DNA from 2 places in the Lysinibacillus sp. AR18-8 genome. Region 2 is predicted to be linked to the other one. Evidence: a T-box and tRNA genes for the amino acid it is inferred to sense, from the RefSeq annotation. Region 2 holds a T-box; the other holds one or more tRNA genes.
What was found. A T-box is a leader RNA that pairs with one kind of tRNA and senses whether it is charged. The one in region 2 lies ahead of tyrS (tyrosine--tRNA ligase), so its partner is inferred to be a tRNA-Tyr.
Positions count from the first base shown of each region.

Region 1: it encodes a tRNA-Tyr, which carries the amino acid that the T-box ahead of tyrS (tyrosine--tRNA ligase) is inferred to sense. The anticodon was not compared.

Region 1 covers NZ_MDGU01000023.1:706-7,258, reverse strand. The annotation lists gene BFM98_RS16285 (CdaR family protein) at 1-945, opposite strand, end outside; gene cdaA (diadenylate cyclase CdaA) at 938-1,774, opposite strand; gene BFM98_RS16275 (anti-sigma factor family protein) at 1,924-2,550, opposite strand; gene sigW (RNA polymerase sigma factor SigW) at 2,564-3,127, opposite strand; gene rocF (arginase) at 3,261-4,166, opposite strand; tRNA gene BFM98_RS16260 (tRNA-Lys) at 4,352-4,424, opposite strand; tRNA gene BFM98_RS16255 (tRNA-Gln) at 4,438-4,512, opposite strand; tRNA gene BFM98_RS16250 (tRNA-Tyr) at 4,527-4,610, opposite strand; tRNA gene BFM98_RS16245 (tRNA-Val) at 4,629-4,704, opposite strand; tRNA gene BFM98_RS16240 (tRNA-Glu) at 4,760-4,834, opposite strand; tRNA gene BFM98_RS16235 (tRNA-Asn) at 4,948-5,024, opposite strand; gene mbcS (acyl-CoA synthetase MbcS) at 5,294-6,553, shown strand, end outside.
Region 2 covers NZ_MDGU01000004.1:104,681-114,944, reverse strand. The annotation lists gene BFM98_RS02030 (hypothetical protein) at 1-418, opposite strand, end outside; gene BFM98_RS02025 (hypothetical protein) at 422-844, opposite strand; gene rpmG (50S ribosomal protein L33) at 1,025-1,174, shown strand; gene BFM98_RS02020 (5-formyltetrahydrofolate cyclo-ligase) at 1,287-1,880, shown strand; gene BFM98_RS02015 (YqgQ family protein) at 1,873-2,082, shown strand; gene BFM98_RS02010 (LTA synthase family protein) at 2,363-4,258, shown strand; T-box leader at 4,514-4,755, shown strand; gene tyrS (tyrosine--tRNA ligase) at 4,896-6,110, shown strand; gene BFM98_RS02000 (DUF2759 domain-containing protein) at 6,166-6,345, opposite strand; gene BFM98_RS01995 (MBL fold metallo-hydrolase) at 6,515-7,159, shown strand; gene BFM98_RS01990 (DUF2626 family protein) at 7,235-7,477, opposite strand; gene BFM98_RS01985 (helix-turn-helix transcriptional regulator) at 7,595-8,305, opposite strand; gene comGA (competence type IV pilus ATPase ComGA) at 8,633-9,652, shown strand; gene comGB (competence type IV pilus assembly protein ComGB) at 9,627-10,264, shown strand, end outside.

The DNA of each region.
Region 1 (6,553 bases), on a different contig from region 2:
TTGTTCTACCTTTGTAATATCTGCCTTCACTTTTATTTTCTTGTCAGATATTTTTGTCACACCATCTGGTAATTTTACATCAAATTCATAAGTTTTGGACTCAGTAATTTTTGACAGGTCAACTGTTATTGGAATGGATGTTAAACTGTCAATAATTGATTTTCTACCATACACTTTGATCATTTTCGGTGTAAATGTTAATGAGTTAATGGTAATGTCTTCGGCAGCTTGCCCTGTTTCCTTAAGGACAACTGGGATCTCTCGACTATACTCCGCTATATCTACTTGAACTTTCACAATTTCAGGTTCAATAGTCACGTCTAACTTATTTAAATCTCTATCTAATACTTTTACAGCTGCTTCCTGCGTGAATGATTGCTTCAAGCCCTGCTCTCCTGTAACAGTTGCTTTTACATAACTAATGCTTTCAATAGCACTTTTTGCACCTGTTACATAAACAGTTGGCGGGTTGGCCGTCATTTCTTTTAAGATAAAACCTTCTTCGATTAAACGTTTGTTCATTTCAGGGTCCACTCGGAACTCCTGCGTGACCTTTTCCTCAATATTCACATGAACAGTTGCAGGGTCTAATGTCACCTTTAACTTTTCTGAAATATTTTCGTATTGCAGTTTTACATCATGCTCTCCCAGCAATAAATTGCTCAAATCCGCAAATATAGAAAAATCCTTAGCTCCCTTTGCTTTTAAAACCAATGCCATGGGACCTTCTATCGTTACATCCACAGTTTCAGGTAAACCTGTCACAATAAGATTCTCATTATCGTAATAAACATCCACTGGAACATCACGAATAACATCCGTTTGTTCATTTGAGGTAGCTTTATTTAAAGGTGACAACTCAGTACGCACTGAGAAAAAAAGCAAAAACGCTAAAAATAGCGCGATGATTCTAAGTACCCAAGGGCTATCCATCATTTTATCCATTCTTTTTCCCCCTCCAAGTCAACTTAGAGGATGCATTTGATTCTTGTACTGATCCGAACCACATTTTTCTTAATAATGTTTCAAACTCCTCTAGAGATAGATTTCGATGGAGATTACCATTTAATGTTATACTAATTGCGCCTGTTTCTTCTGACACAACAATTGTAATAGCATCTGTAACTTCACTTAAGCCAAGAGCAGCACGGTGGCGTGTCCCTAACTCTTTTGAAATAAATGGGCTTTCAGATAAAGGTAAATAACAAGCCGCTGCTGTAACTTTATCTTTTTGCATAATAACAGCCCCATCATGTAGCGGGGTATTTGGTATAAAGATATTAATCAGTAATTCTGATGAAATTTCAGCATTTAGCCCTATACCTGTTTCAATATATTCATTAAGACCTGTTTCTTTTTCAATAGAAATTAACGCACCTATTCGACGTTTAGCCATATAACTTACAGACTTCTTCATAGCCTCAATAAGTCTTGTTTGTTCTTCTTCTTCTTGACTTGATGAACGTTGGAATAGCTTTCCTCGTCCAATTTGTTCTAAACCACGTCTGATTTCAGGTTGGAAAATAATAATAATCGCTAGGAAACCAAACTCAATAACTTGTTGTAGCATCCAGCCAAGTGTTTGTAACCCTAAAAGGTCTGTTGCAATTCGTGCAATAATAATGACGAATATTCCCTTAAGTAATTGGACAGCCTTCGTACCTTTAATGAGGGTTAAGACTTTATAAACAACGTACCAAACGAGCAGTACATCAATGAAGTTAATAACAATATTCACAGGTGTTAAATCCGTGAAATGTTCGATAATTTGCACGTGGCATCCCCCACTTTTCATTACGAATCCATACACATTCAAGTATATCACATTCTTATCAAATGTAACTTTTTTCAAATAAAAAGTCTACTCAGAAGAGTAGACCTTTCAGCCTCTCACGTGCACTATTTTTTAGGACGTATAGAGTGTTATTTAGTTTCTTCTTTTTCCTCAAATGTCATGGCTGTCTTAACAGAATTTTTAATTGTATACCATAACCATTCAAATACTTCGTCAATTTCTTCGATTCTCCCTGAAACTACCGCTGAAGATGCCATATATTGCCCGTTGATTACTGTGACGTTGCCATCAACTTCACCTTCAACAATCAAATCGCCATTTTTCACAACAATATCGCCTTTTACCACTTCTCCTTCAGGGACAATCACTGTTTGACCATCCACAACTAAATTAGGTTGCTTGGTCACCGAGAAATGCTGGTCATCCATGAAGCTACCCAATAATGTAGCACTCATGAATAAGCAAAATACTGCTGCTGCCACAAGGAACGGATGCCGGCGAATCCATTTTTGTATACCTACTCGACTTTTTGGTTTTGGTAAACGAGCCATAACTGCTGCTTCAAAACTCGGAGGCGCTGTAATGTGGGAAGCACTCTTCACAAAGGCGATTGTTTCACTCAATTCTTGCATCAACTGTTTACAATCATTACATGTATGCAAGTGTTGTTTCAACTCTTGCTCATGCTCACGACTAATGTCACCGTCTAAATAATCATGCATATAGTCTATAATATGCTCTGGACAAGTATTCATGACGCTCCCCCTCCTACAGATTGTTTAATTGCTTACGTAATGCCTCACGTCCGCGGTGAATCCTCGTTTTCACCGTTCCAAGCGGCATATCTAAAATCTCGCTAATCTCTTGTAACGATAACTCTTCTATATATTTCAATACTATAACCGAACGGTATTTATCCGGCAATCGTCCAATTTCATATTGAATGCGATCTTGCAGCTCCATTTGTTCTAACTGCTCCTCTGGTAGCTGGTCATCTGCTGCGATTTGCGAATACATATCAAGCCCTTCTGTACCAGCTACTTCTGCATCTAAATAATAATCCGGTTTCTTTTTTCGAATACGGTCAATGCAGAGGTTTGTCGCTATGCGATAAAGCCACGTTGAAAACTTTCTTTTCTGATCAAATGTATGCAAGTTCATATAAGCTCGCACAAAAGCCTCTTGAGCAATGTCTTCAGACTCTTGTTTGTTGCCTAACATTCGATAGCATACTTGGTACAGTTTGTGCTGATAGAGACTCACAATATCGGCAAATGCGTTTTGATCGCCTTTAAGCACTTGTTTTATTCTCTTATTTACTAACGCATCCATTGTGTTGACTTCTCCACCTTTACAACTGTCTTATACTATACGAAGCACCAATAAGAAAAGTTTCGTTTTAATTCAATTATAGCAAAAGATTTTTATGCAATGTGGCAACAGGCAATTTTTTGTCAAATTTTCTTTAAACTAGTGTTTCGCCAAATAAAGATCCCATTAATGCAACAGCCACATTTGCTGTTGTATTCTTTTCATCTAATATAGGATTTACCTCTACAAACTCTGCTGAAGTTACCATGCCTGATTCTTGTAACATTTCCATTGCTAAATGGCTTTCTCGGTACGTAATTCCGCCTGGAACTGGTGTACCCACACCTGGCGTATAAAGTGGATCTAATCCGTCTAAATCAAGTGATAAATGTAAGCCATCAACATTTCGTTCCTTTAAATAAGCAAGTGCATCTTCCATCACACGTGTCATGCCAAGTCGGTCGATTTCATGCATTGTATATACTTTAATTCCTTGTTGACGTATCAATTCACGTTCTCCTGGGTCTACTGAACGAGCTCCAATAATAATCACGTTTTCTGGCTTAATTTTTGGAGCATAGTTGCGAATTTGCACTAAACGTTCATGTCCTAGCCCAATACTAACAGCTAACGGCATCCCATGTATATTGCCTGAAGGTGTTGTTTCAGGTGTATTTAAATCTGCATGAGCGTCATACCAGATAACACCGAGATTTTTGTAATGCTCACCTAATCCAGCTAATGTTCCAATAGCAATGCTATGGTCTCCACCAAATACGAGTGGGAATTTCTTTTGTTCCACTACTTCATGCACACTATTTGCTAATGCAGTACTAACATCTACAACTTCCTCTAAATTTAGTAATTTTTCATCCACAGCTCCGTCAGCAAGCTTTTGACTAACACGAATATCCCCTTGATCCTGTACATCGTGTCCGATAGCCTCTAAACGTTCAACAATACCTGCATATCGAATAGCACTTGGTCCCATATCTACCCCACGGCGTGTTTGTCCGTAATCTGTTGGTACTCCAATAATAGAAATATTAAGTTTATTCATGTTTTTATACCCCCTAAAAGTTATAAGATTATTGTAAAGCCTACATACCACTTGGCTCAACTCGACAAAAAGTTGTATATTTATTCATTTATAAATAACATAAAAAAATCTCCTACTGTTTTCAGCAAGAGATTAGTTATCTGTAGTTAATATAACACTTTTGAATAATTTTCATTCTAAAAAAGTGAGCCATGAAGGACTCGAACCTTCGACCCTCTGATTAAAAGTCAGATGCTCTACCAACTGAGCTAATGGCTCATAAAAGAAAAAATGGCTGGGGTACTAGGATTCGAACCTAGGCATGACGGAATCAAAATCCGTTGCCTTACCGCTTGGCTATACCCCAATCATTTATAAAACTGGTGGAGGGGGACGGATTCGAACCGCCGAACCCTAAGGAGCGGATTTACAGTCCGCCGCGTTTAGCCACTTCGCTACCCCTCCGAAATAACACAATAAGAATGGTGGAGGATGACGGGCTCGAACCGCCGACCCTCTGCTTGTAAGGCAGATGCTCTCCCAGCTGAGCTAATCCTCCATAGAAACAGGTGTTATATCACAGTTTATATTCTTTATAAAGCCTATGTTTTAAATGGTGACCCCTACGGGATTCGAACCCGTGTTACCGCCGTGAAAGGGCGGTGTCTTAACCACTTGACCAAGGGGCCAATATTATGTCTCAAACAAGACAAGAATTATAATAACATTTTTCATTAATAATTGCAATGCTTTTCCACAAATTTTTTTATGTATTATAGCATTTGAAAAAAGGACAAAAAAATGGCTCCGAAGGCAGGACTCGAACCTGCGACAACCTGATTAACAGTCAGGTGCTACTACCAACTGAGCTACTTCGGAACAATGCTATTCACTTTGGTTTTAGACAACCTCTTAAGTACATTTATTATTATAGCAAGCATTATAAATAATGCAACACATTTTGTGAAAATTTTTATATTTTTTGTCGAAGTATCCTCCTATATTCGTCTGAAAGCATAATAGTTCTCTATTAATTCTAATATTTCTATTTAACGTACTAAATATTCTTGCTGTATATTATTGTAATTGTTAAAATAAAAATAGTTTTATGAATTTTCTATCAAATTTTCTGGGGGAGGATGTTCAAGATGGTATCAAATGATTTAATTGCACCTGAATTTTATAACATCACAGAGGAATTAGAAAAATTTTCGCAAGATAGTGATCGCCAAGCAATACGTTGGTTAAATACACAACAAGAGAGACGTACAGTTTCTTATGTGGAGCTTAACCAAAAAATGAATCAATACGCAAACGCTTTTACGGAGAAGGGGCTTCAAAAAGGTGATCGTGTATTAGTTATTATTCCTCGACTTCCAGAAGCCTATTTCGTTTTTCTAGGCTGCTTAAAGGCTGGTATCGTACCCATTTCATGTTCAGAGATGCTACGTGCAAGCGATTTAGAATATCGGATGGAACATTCTTCTGCTAGTGCAGTTATTGCTTATGAGGCTTTTACTAGTGAAGTTGATCAAATTGCTTCTTCTGTAGACGCATTGAAAAATAAACTAGTGATCGGTGCTGCGAAAGGAGATTGGACTTCTTTAGATGAATTAGCAAGCAGCCAGCCAGCTACATTTACAGCCGTAGCTACTACACGTGATGACATGGCATTCCTTTCTTATACATCTGGTACAACTGGTAAACCTAAAGGCGTTGTTCATTCACATGGCTGGGGATATGCACATATTAGAACTGCAGCTTCAAAATGGCTTTGTGTACGTGAAGGAGACCTCGTGTGGGCAACAGCTGCTCCTGGTTGGCAAAAGTGGATATGGAGTCCTTTTTTATCCACAATCATGCTCGGTGCTACTGCATTTGTCTATCATGGTGGATTCGATGCAAAAACCTATCTTCAATTAATGCAGGATGAAAAAGTTAATGTTCTATGTTGTACACCGACTGAATACCGAATTATGGCGAAAATCGATAATTTACAAGACTACAATCTATCATCTCTACGTAGTGCCGTTTCTGCTGGTGAACCTTTAAATCGTCCAGTTATCGAAACATTTATGAATCATTTTGGACTAAAAGTACGTGACGGCTATGGACAAACAGAAAACACATTATTAATTGGTACACTCGAAAACACAGAATTACGTCCTGGATCTATGGGTGTTCCAACTCCAGGTAATATTGTACGTATTATCGACAATGAAGGGAATGAAGCGCCAGTTGGAGAAGTTGGTGATATTGCTGTTCACAAATCTTCACCAGCTTTATTTAAAGAATATTATAAAGAACCAGAGCGCACACAAGCTGCATTTCGTGGGGATTGGTATATTACAGGTGATCAAGCAAAATGTGATGAAGACGGTTACTTCTGGTTTGAAGGTCGTGGAGAT
Region 2 (10,264 bases):
AGGAGCCGATTTGTAAGCTTCTAGCATATTTAGGGTTAGCGAGTAGTAACTCCATTTCAACACTATTGGTAATAATGCCACCGTCTTCAAGTTTTTGGGCCACACTATAGGGTGTGATACCACTATAGATTTGCAGAGACATCGTTGTTACATCTGTATCTGCTTCTTCATCAGCTTGTTCAGATGCATCTGTTGTAGAAGTTTTTTCAGTCGTATGTACCTGCTTTAATTGATCCTTTAACGAGGCAATTTCCTGATTGGCCTTACTTAATTTGTTTTGTAGTTCTTTTACCTGTTGTTGATTGGAAAATTCCTTAGTAGGAAGACCAATATTTACATCGAAGCGGTTTGCGAGTGCAAGCAATGCCCCAACAAGAAAAATGGCTATACCAAATGCACGAATGGCAGACTTATTCATCAATCAACGCCCCCCGTTTGCAATCACTTGCCGAACTTGCTCTTCTGTTAAATTTGAGCGAATACTAATATCTGCTACAGAAAGACCCTGTTTATTTAATTCAAGTACCTGACTAATAATAATTTGATGAATCGGTTTTGCTGGTGCTGTTGTTTGTCCAACTTTTGAACTCTGTGCAGCCTGTTGAACGGCCTGCATGACTTGGTGCACTTTAGGATCTTGACCTTTTGGAGGGATACTTGATTTTGATTTCACTTGGAACTCAGGCTCTAGTAAAAGTTCTTCCTCCACAATCTTAAGGCGACGTTTTAAATTATTCGTTTCTTGGAAGATGGAGATAGATAATTCTTCGACATCTTGTTCGATTTTTTTCGAGCTATTTTTGAAAAAGAACGAAACGATGATCAGAAAAATGCCGATACTCATTAATACGATGGATAAATCCAATAGTTTCACCTCAATGTAGTATGTAATTATAAGATATTTTACCATATGCAAACTTAATATGAAATGAAGGTAGATTTTTTTTCAGTTTATGTTATAATAGGTTAGTCGTATAAATCATGCTCAAATTTAAATTCTTGATATAGAGTGGGAGGGTTAATGATGCGCGTAAATATTACTTTAGCTTGCACAGATTGCGGCGAACGTAACTACATTTCTAAAAAGAACAAGCGTAACAATCCAGAGCGTCTTGAACTTAAAAAATATTGCTCTCGCGAGAAGAAATACACTCTTCACCGTGAAACTAAGTAATCGCTCATTAAGCCAAAACCACAAGTGGTTTTGGCTTTCTACATTTTATCAACTCATTTAATGTAACAATTCCGGGAGGATATGAAGTTTTACGATATAGGAGGTAGCCTAGATGGATAAAACAACTTTACGAAACACGGTACGCCAAGCCCTTGCAACTATGAAGGATGAAGACTATCATCGTCAATCATTAGCTGTGTTAAACAAGGTGCTACAGGAACCATATATAATAGAAGCAAATACAATTGGCATGACCATTTCAAATAAGCCAGAAGTCGACACAATTCTTATAATTGAGGAATTATGGAAACTAGGTAAAAAGGTCGCAGTTCCTAAATGTCACCCGAAAACAAGAGAAATGTCATTTTATGCCATTGAATCATTTGCACAGCTTGAAACTGTATATATGCATTTGCGTGAGCCCATTCCAGCAAAAAGTGAGTTTGTTGACGCAAATGAAATGGATATCATTGTTGTACCAGGCGTTGTTTTTGATCCATACGGTTATCGAATCGGCTATGGCGGTGGTTATTATGACCGCTATGTATTAAACTATAATAAGGGTAAGCTGATGTCGCTGCTCTTTGATGAGCAAATTATTGATTGTGTTCCTACTGAAGCACATGATTGCCCAGTAGATATCATTGTGACGCCCACAAAACGTATTGACTGTGTTGCACAACGAGGAGCGAACGAAAATGGATAAAATGCTAGATATTTATGAACTCTTGAAAACATATGGTACTTATATTTATACACGTGATCCTATTGGCGATTTGATGTTGATGGAGGATGAAATACGTGAGCTCTATAAAGCGAATGTACTAGATATAAAAGATTATCAAATGGCCCTACTGCTTATTCGACAAGAAACAACAAGACTTCGTATGGAAGAGCATAAAAAGTAATGTTTGAAATATAATGTAATTGGGTATTGTAAAATTAATGTAACATGTATGTAATATTCTTAAAAACAGTGGGTTTCCGCTGTTTTTATGTTTTTACGAAACTTTTTACAATGCAAAACGTATATATAGATATCTGGTGCATAGAAAGAGCAGGGAGAAAAAATTTTCCATAAGATATGTGTTGATTATCTGTTAAAAAAGGATTAAGATATATTTTGTTTCCGTAACAAAATGTAAAAAATTATTATTTTTTTGTAAGGAAGTAGGGAGGATGTTAGGAATGAAATCAATAAAGTGGCCTAAACATTCATTTATGATACTAGCAATTATAGCAACTTGGATCAAAACGGTCATTGTTTACCACACAAGCTTTGAAATGAAAATTGAAAATGCAATGCAACAGTTTATTTTATTTATTAATCCATTAAGCTTCTTGCTATTTACGTATGGTTTATCACTATTCTTTAAATCAGCAAAAGCTAGAAATCGTTATTTGATTACGGTCAGCGTTATTTTGTCCATTGTTTTATACGGAAATGTAGCGTTCTATCGATTCTACAATGATTTTATTACGCTACCAGTATTATTCCAAACAAGTAACTTTAGTGACTTAGGAACATCAGTAGCAGCCATTGTTGAGCCTTGGGATGTATTATATTTCGTTGATGTTGTTATCTTAATCTTAGCGAATAAATTTTTACCAAAAATGAAAGATGCATTTAAAGTGAATATTGAATTCCGTCGTGCATTCTTCGTGCTTGCAATAGCAATGACATTCTTAAATTTAGGATTAGCAGAAACTGAGCGTCCACAATTACTAACACGTAGTTTTGACCGCGAATTATTAGTAAAAAACATTGGTACGTACAATTACCACTTGTATGACATTTATATTCAATCTAAATCATCTGCCCAACGTGCGTTAGCCGATGGTAGTGAACTAGTAGAAGTGAACAACTATATACGCTCTAATCAGGCTGCTGTAAATCCAGAAATGTTTGGGAAATATAAAGGTCGTAACCTGATTGTGGTATCGATGGAGTCATTACAAAACTTTGTCATTAATAATGACATGAATGGTCATGAAATTACGCCATTCTTAAACTCTTTAACAAAAGATAAAGATACGTATTATTTCAGTAACTTCTATCACCAAACAGGTTTAGGAAAAACATCTGACTCGGAGTTTATTGTTGAAAACTCATTGTTTGGTTTAGGTCGAGGTGCTGTATTCTTCACGCATGGTGGAAATACGTATAATTCAATGGCTGAACGCCTTGGAGAAAATGGATACTTTACAAATGTCATGCACCCTAATAATAAATCATTCTGGAATCGTGACATGATGTACCAATCGTTAAAAATTAATAAATTCTACGATATAGATTCATATACTGTGGAAGAGGGGCAAGCTGTAAACTGGGGAATGAAAGATGTTCCATTCTTAGAGCAATCAGCTGCTTTAATGAAAGATATGCCACAGCCATTCTACTCTAGACTTATTACTTTAACGAACCATTATCCATTTACATTGGACCCAGAAGATATTATGATTCCTGAATATGATTCAAATTCAGGTACATTAAATCGTTACTTCCAAACAGTACGTTACATGGATGAGGCTTTAAAAGACTTCTTCCAACAGTTAAAAGATCAAGGTGTCTATGATAATTCTATTATTGTGATGTATGGGGATCACTATGGTATTTCTGAGAACCATAATAAAGCAATGGCACAATATTTAGGAAAAGATCAAATTACACCAATGGATAATGCAATGCTTCAAGAAGTACCTTTATTCATCCACATCCCAGGAGCTGGCGATGGAAAAGAAATGACTGAGATTTCAGGACAAATGGATTTACGTCCAACGATCTTACACCTTCTTGGCGTTGAAACGTCAAAAGATATGCAAATGGGTGCAGATTTATTCTCTCCAGAGCATGAGGACTTTGTAGTCTTCCGTGATGGACGTTTTATTACAGATAAATACGTCTATGCTGGTGAAGCTTGCTATGACAAAGCAACTGGCGAAGAAATAGATGGTGAGCCATGTCAGTCTTATGCTGATCGTGCTACAATGGAGTTAGAAAATTCTGATGCCATCATTAATGGAGACTTACTTCGCTTCTATGACGAAAAAACAGGTAATTTAAAGCAGGATTCAGTTAAATAATCAAAGAGAGATCTCGTATAGGGATCTCTCTTTTTTATTGCTGATAAAAAAGAATTAGTCTCAAGCACTATTCATAAAATTTTTTTGTGAATCCTATGCTAAAGAAAACACCTTTCGCAATGTTTTACAACACTATGCAACGTGAATACACTTTATTGAACATTTCTTTTTATTGACAAATAGCAAGATACGATTATAATAAGTGTAAATATCTGCATAACGAAGATTTGTTTTTCGCATTTCGGAGTATAAGAGTGAAAGGCATCGAAAAGAACGAGTAACTTTAATGGAACTGACAGAGAGTAGCCGGTTGTTGAGAGGCGCAAGGGGATATTAAAGTGAATACATCTTGGAGCTGCGTACCGAAACTATAGTAGGCTACGACGGGGTTGCATCCGTAATCATTGCAAAAGTATCGCTATGGCTGTACTTGTTGAGGAGAGCTATGTGAATAGCTCTCGAAAAAAGGTGGTAACACGTTTATCTACGTCCTTTAGGAATTTCCTAAAGGCGTTTTTTTATGCCTTCTAAGCCAAAACGTGTAAAGCTATTAAAGCCTTGTAAACAAAATCGGTACCCCATTTACTCTTATAGAACTTGCAATATTAATATTTAATATTACAAGGAGATGTTTCGTATGTTTTTAACACCAAAGGAGCAAATAGCGATTATCAAGAAGGGTGCTAACAAGATCGTTGATGAACAGGATTTATTTGAAAAATTAGAGCGATCGTATAAAGAACAGCGACCTTTAACGATTAAGCTAGGGCTCGATCCGTCCGCACCAGATATTCATTTAGGTCATGCGGTTGTTCTACGGAAAATCAAGCAAATGCAAGATTTAGGCCATCATGCAGTTATTGTTATCGGTGATTTTACAGGACGAATTGGCGATCCTACAGGTAAAGCTAAGGGGCGAACAGCCTTAAATGACGATATAGTGAAGAAAAACGCCCAAACTTATTGTGAGCAAATTTTTAAAGTACTAGATCCGAACAAGACAACGGTTCGTTTTAATAGTGAATGGTTAGCGAAGCTGTCCTTTGAAGAAGTCATCAAGCTAGCAGCCACAACATCTGTTGCTCGACTTCTAGAGCGCGAGGATTTTCAGAAACGTTACCAGCAGCACATCCCAATTGGTATACATGAGTTTTTCTACCCACTTATGCAAGCATATGATTCAGTAGAACTTGAGGCAGATATAGAGTTAGGTGGAACGGATCAGACGTTCAATATTTTAATGGGACGCACCTTACAAAAGCATCGAGGATTAGAAAAACAAATTGCTATTTTTATGCCCTTACTAGAGGGGTTAGATGGTATTGAAAAAATGAGTAAGAGTTTAGGTAATTATATTGGCATCAATGAAGCACCTGAGATTATGTTTAAAAAGGTGATGGAAGTACCAGATACTTTAATTATCAAATATTTCGAATTAGCAACAGATGAGCATCCACTACAAGTGCAGGCTATTCAAGATAGACTACAAAAGGGAGAGAATCCCCGCGATTTGAAATTCCTATTAGCAGAAATTATAACGGCTTTATACCATGGATCTACAGCAGTGGAGGAAGCAAGAGCTTATTTTGAAGCAGCATTTCAAAAAAAGGAAATACCAAAAAACATTCCTATACTGCTCTTAGAAATTGATAAGGAAAGAATCGTGGATATCATTCCACAACTAGTGGCAATTGGTTTTATTCAAAGTAAGAGTGAGTTTTTGCGGTTAATCAAGCAAAAAGGAGTATCCTTGAATGGAGAAAAAATGGCGATGGATGACATATCACAAGTATTAATGAATAATGATGTACTACAAATCGGCAAGAAGCGGTTTCTTCAATTCAATAAGTAATAATAGACAAAAAAAGAGCAATCTCCGAAGAGACTGCTCTTTTTTTGTCTGAATTTTAGTGTAATTTTGGTGGGTAACCGCTGTGAACAATCGTCATGATGACGAACCATCCGAATACAGCAGCACTTAATAAGTTGAAAACAACGCTTAATAGGTTCTTTTCTTTAATTGCTTGGAATGTACCAAATACAGCTAAAATCGCTACTAGACCAAAAATAACCATTAATAAGTTCATTAAAAATAGACACTCCTTTCGACATCAGAAAATGAATGTCGCAAACAATATTCCTCCTTAATTGTAAACGTTCTACTTGTTTTTGTCGAGGACTAAAATACTGTAAACTATGAACATTTATCGTCAAATTGTGGCAAAGCCTGTATAATAGGAAGTTGAGGTGATAACTATGATGAACGTACGAAGTTATTCTCTTGGTCCCGTCCAAACGAATTGCTATATCGTATCGAATAAAGAAAAAGAATGTATCGTATTTGATCCAGGTGAAGAGGCGGAGCGTCTAATTAAAACAATCCGTAGCAACGGCTTAAAACCTCTTGCTATCTTTTTAACACATGCCCATTTTGATCATATAGGGGCAGTAGATGCAGTGCGTGAGGTATTTGACGTTCCTGTATGGATTCATGAAAAGGAAGTTAGTTGGCTAGCAGATCCAACGAAGAATGGCTCTAGTAAATATCCTGCATTACCAGATTATAGGGTAGCCGCACCAGCGCAAGATACAATCATCAAAAAAGAACAGCAAATTGAAATAAGTAATTTTGTGTTTCAAGCTGTTTTTACACCTGGGCATTCACCGGGGAGTATTTCTTATATCTTTGAAAATGACGGTTTTGCCATCGTGGGAGATACGTTATTTGAACAAGGTGTAGGACGTACAGATCTATTAAGGGGATCAACCAAAATTTTATTGGAATCTATCCATAATAAACTGTTGACATTACCTGAGGATACTATTATCTATCCTGGACACGGTAATTATACAACGGTAGGTGCAGAAATGGAGACAAATCCTTTTTTAAATGGATTTTAAAACATGGACAGTAAACTGTTTTAGCACATAAAAAAGCGTATCTCACCGAAAGTGAGATACGCGATTTTGTTTGTATTAATGACCGCCACCAGGTACGTGAATGAATGTTGTATAGTACGTGAAGCCAGCGAAGAATACAGTTAAATATGCTCCGAAAATGTACATGTACATACGTTCTGAAAGGTTTAAGAAGCCTAATAATAAGAATAAACCTGTATTACCTAAGAATAATAGCGATACCTCGTTCATACCTCCAAGGTAGAACATAACGGCAAAAATACCTGTCCAGAATGCCATAACTTTATACATATTATCCATGAAATTTCCCCTCCTTTTGCCCACGACACAATAATCTCTTACTCATTATAAATGATATGAAAGGTGTCTGTAAACTGGAACTTCTCCATGTTTGTGACAAACAAATGGATTTTTAATCTAGCTATCGATTTCTGTCACGTTTATTTCATATTTACATAAATCGCAATTATGTATCATACTTTCCATTTGCACAAATTCATTGTTCGTAAACAATGCATCTAATTGCCCTTTTAAATAGGATTCATGTAATGAACAAACAATTTCAGAATAGGCTGTCAGTTGCTCCTGGAATGGACAATTGAAGATGGAGAAGATAACTTTTTTTCCTTGCTCAGTTTGTTGAATCTGTGGAATATAGCCAATTAAAGCGGCATTGTCCGTTAATAGCTGAAGTTTTTCATCGAAGGAAAGAGAATTACTTAATGTCAATTCAGCACTCATATAATTTTTCATTTGCTGGTAGCCGTCTTGGTAGCTAATTTCCTGGCACTTTGTTAATGCAGATGGACCAAAGTCTTCAATTAATTGTATCGTCCATTTTAATAAACGATCTTCATCACGTCTTGGAAAAGTAAGAGATACGCCTTTTTCTGAAGCTTTATAAACACGTCCAGGTCTGCCACCTTTACCTGTTTTTACATAGTCAGCTGTAATAATATTTATTTCTGAAAGCTTCGTTAAATGAAGTCGAGCAACGTTTGGATGGATACCGAATTTATCAGCAATATGTTGTACAGTAACTGTTTTTTTCTCTTGCAATATGTACTCATAAATAGAGTATCTTGTTTCATCCGCTAGTGTACTAGTAATTTTTAATGGATGGATCATGAGCTTCACCTCTTTAATTAATTATAAAAATTATGTTCGTCTACCAAGTGTTAGGAAAATAATCATGTTGATACTATTATATTGTATTATTGAAAAAGATACAGTTCATTTCGGCATAAATATTAATTTTTTCATGTATTTATATTCTTTTTTAGTGGAAAATTGCACTTTATCCACATTTTTATAGCAAAAAACATTATTGGCAGAAAATTAACTTATAAATTTTTATTTTCTGAAAAGGGCTTTTCTCGTGGCGAGTTCCTCCTTATACTAGGAAATAACGAATAGAGCGGTCATATTCGAATGAACTAAAAGAGAGGTGCATATATGCAGAATTTTGAAACAGTTGTCGAACAAAAATGTGAGCAACTTTTACTAAAGGCCTATCATTTTGGAGCATCCGATTTATTGCTAGTTCCAGGAAACATAAAATATCGGATCTATTTTCGAAAATATGATAAACTTCTCCACGCTGGTGAGCTACCTCATGAACTTGCAGAAAGAATGATCTCTTACTATAAATTTCTTGCAGAATTAGATATTAGTGAGCGTCGTAAACCTCAAAGCGGTGCCTTTCAAAAGGCAATGGAGCAAAATTCTTATTCGTTTCGTGTATCCACACTGCCTTCTGTATTTTTAAAAGAAAGCTTAATTATTCGTTTACTTCTCCAAAATCATGCATTTCCACTAACTTCCCTAAGCTTTTCCAAAAGCGCAGCTTACCAACTCATGGAGCTGGTACAAAACCGACAAGGTCTTCTGTTTTTTACGGGAGCAACCGGCTCTGGCAAGTCTACTTCACTTTATTCCCTCATCCACTACTGTTCCACAGAATTGAATCGACATGTGATTTCTTTAGAAGATCCTGTAGAAAACAGCCAAGCCAATTTACTTCAAATTCAAGTCAACGAGCGAGCAGGCGTTACATATGCTGCAGGATTAAAAGCCATTTTGCGCCATTCACCTGATGTCATTATGATTGGTGAAATTCGCGATAGAGAAACAGCAAATATTGCCATCCAAGCTTCTCTAACAGGGCATTTAGTTGTCTCCACTATTCATGCAAAAGACTCCATTAATTGTCTCTACCGTTTAATGGATTTAGGTGTGTCGATAGAGGAGCTTCGTCAAACGGTTATCGGTATAGTTGCCCAAATGCTTGTTCAAACCTCAGCTATACATGAAGAACGTCGAGCTGTCTATGAGATATTACATGATGACCATCTATCAAGAGCCATCACCGCCATCAAAGATAAGGGCAATTACAAACTTCCTTATGATTTAACATTAATGGGACAAAAAGAATTAGTGGAGAGCCTATATGCAGTTACAAACATACATCGATAAAATTGTTCTTTTTTATAATCGGGCTACGAAATGGCGGGTAAAGGAGCAAGCTCAGCTTTTCAATCGTTTATGTGTATTAATGCAGGAAGGATATTTATTTCCCCAAGCTATTTCCATGCTACTACCTCATCATATTGAAGCACATGAGGACATACAGCAGCAAATTGATGAAAAGCTCAGACAAGGAGTAGGCGTTGCAGGGATATTTGAAACATTACAGCTAGGGAATCATTATTTAATGGCAATTAAGGTGGCGGAAAACAATGGCCACATGATAGAAGCATTTAAAGGTGTAGCTAAACAGATAACAGTAAGTGAAAAGACTAAAAAAAAGTTAATCAAGCTGCTGATCTATCCTGTCACACTGATTATCTTTTTATTGTTATTATTTTTTGTGTTTCGTACATTTTTTTTGCCGAACATTGAAAGAATGGTCGGCAGTCGTACCTCTGAAACAGAAGAGACAAGCATTGCATTGTCCAATCTGTTATTGCATGTTCCAGATGTAGTTATCTCGACCATGTTCATAGTAATAGGTAGCGTATTCCTTTTTCGATTCTATCTTAAACGACAAGCTGTTGCTCATCAACTTACAGTCTTATTAAAAATCCC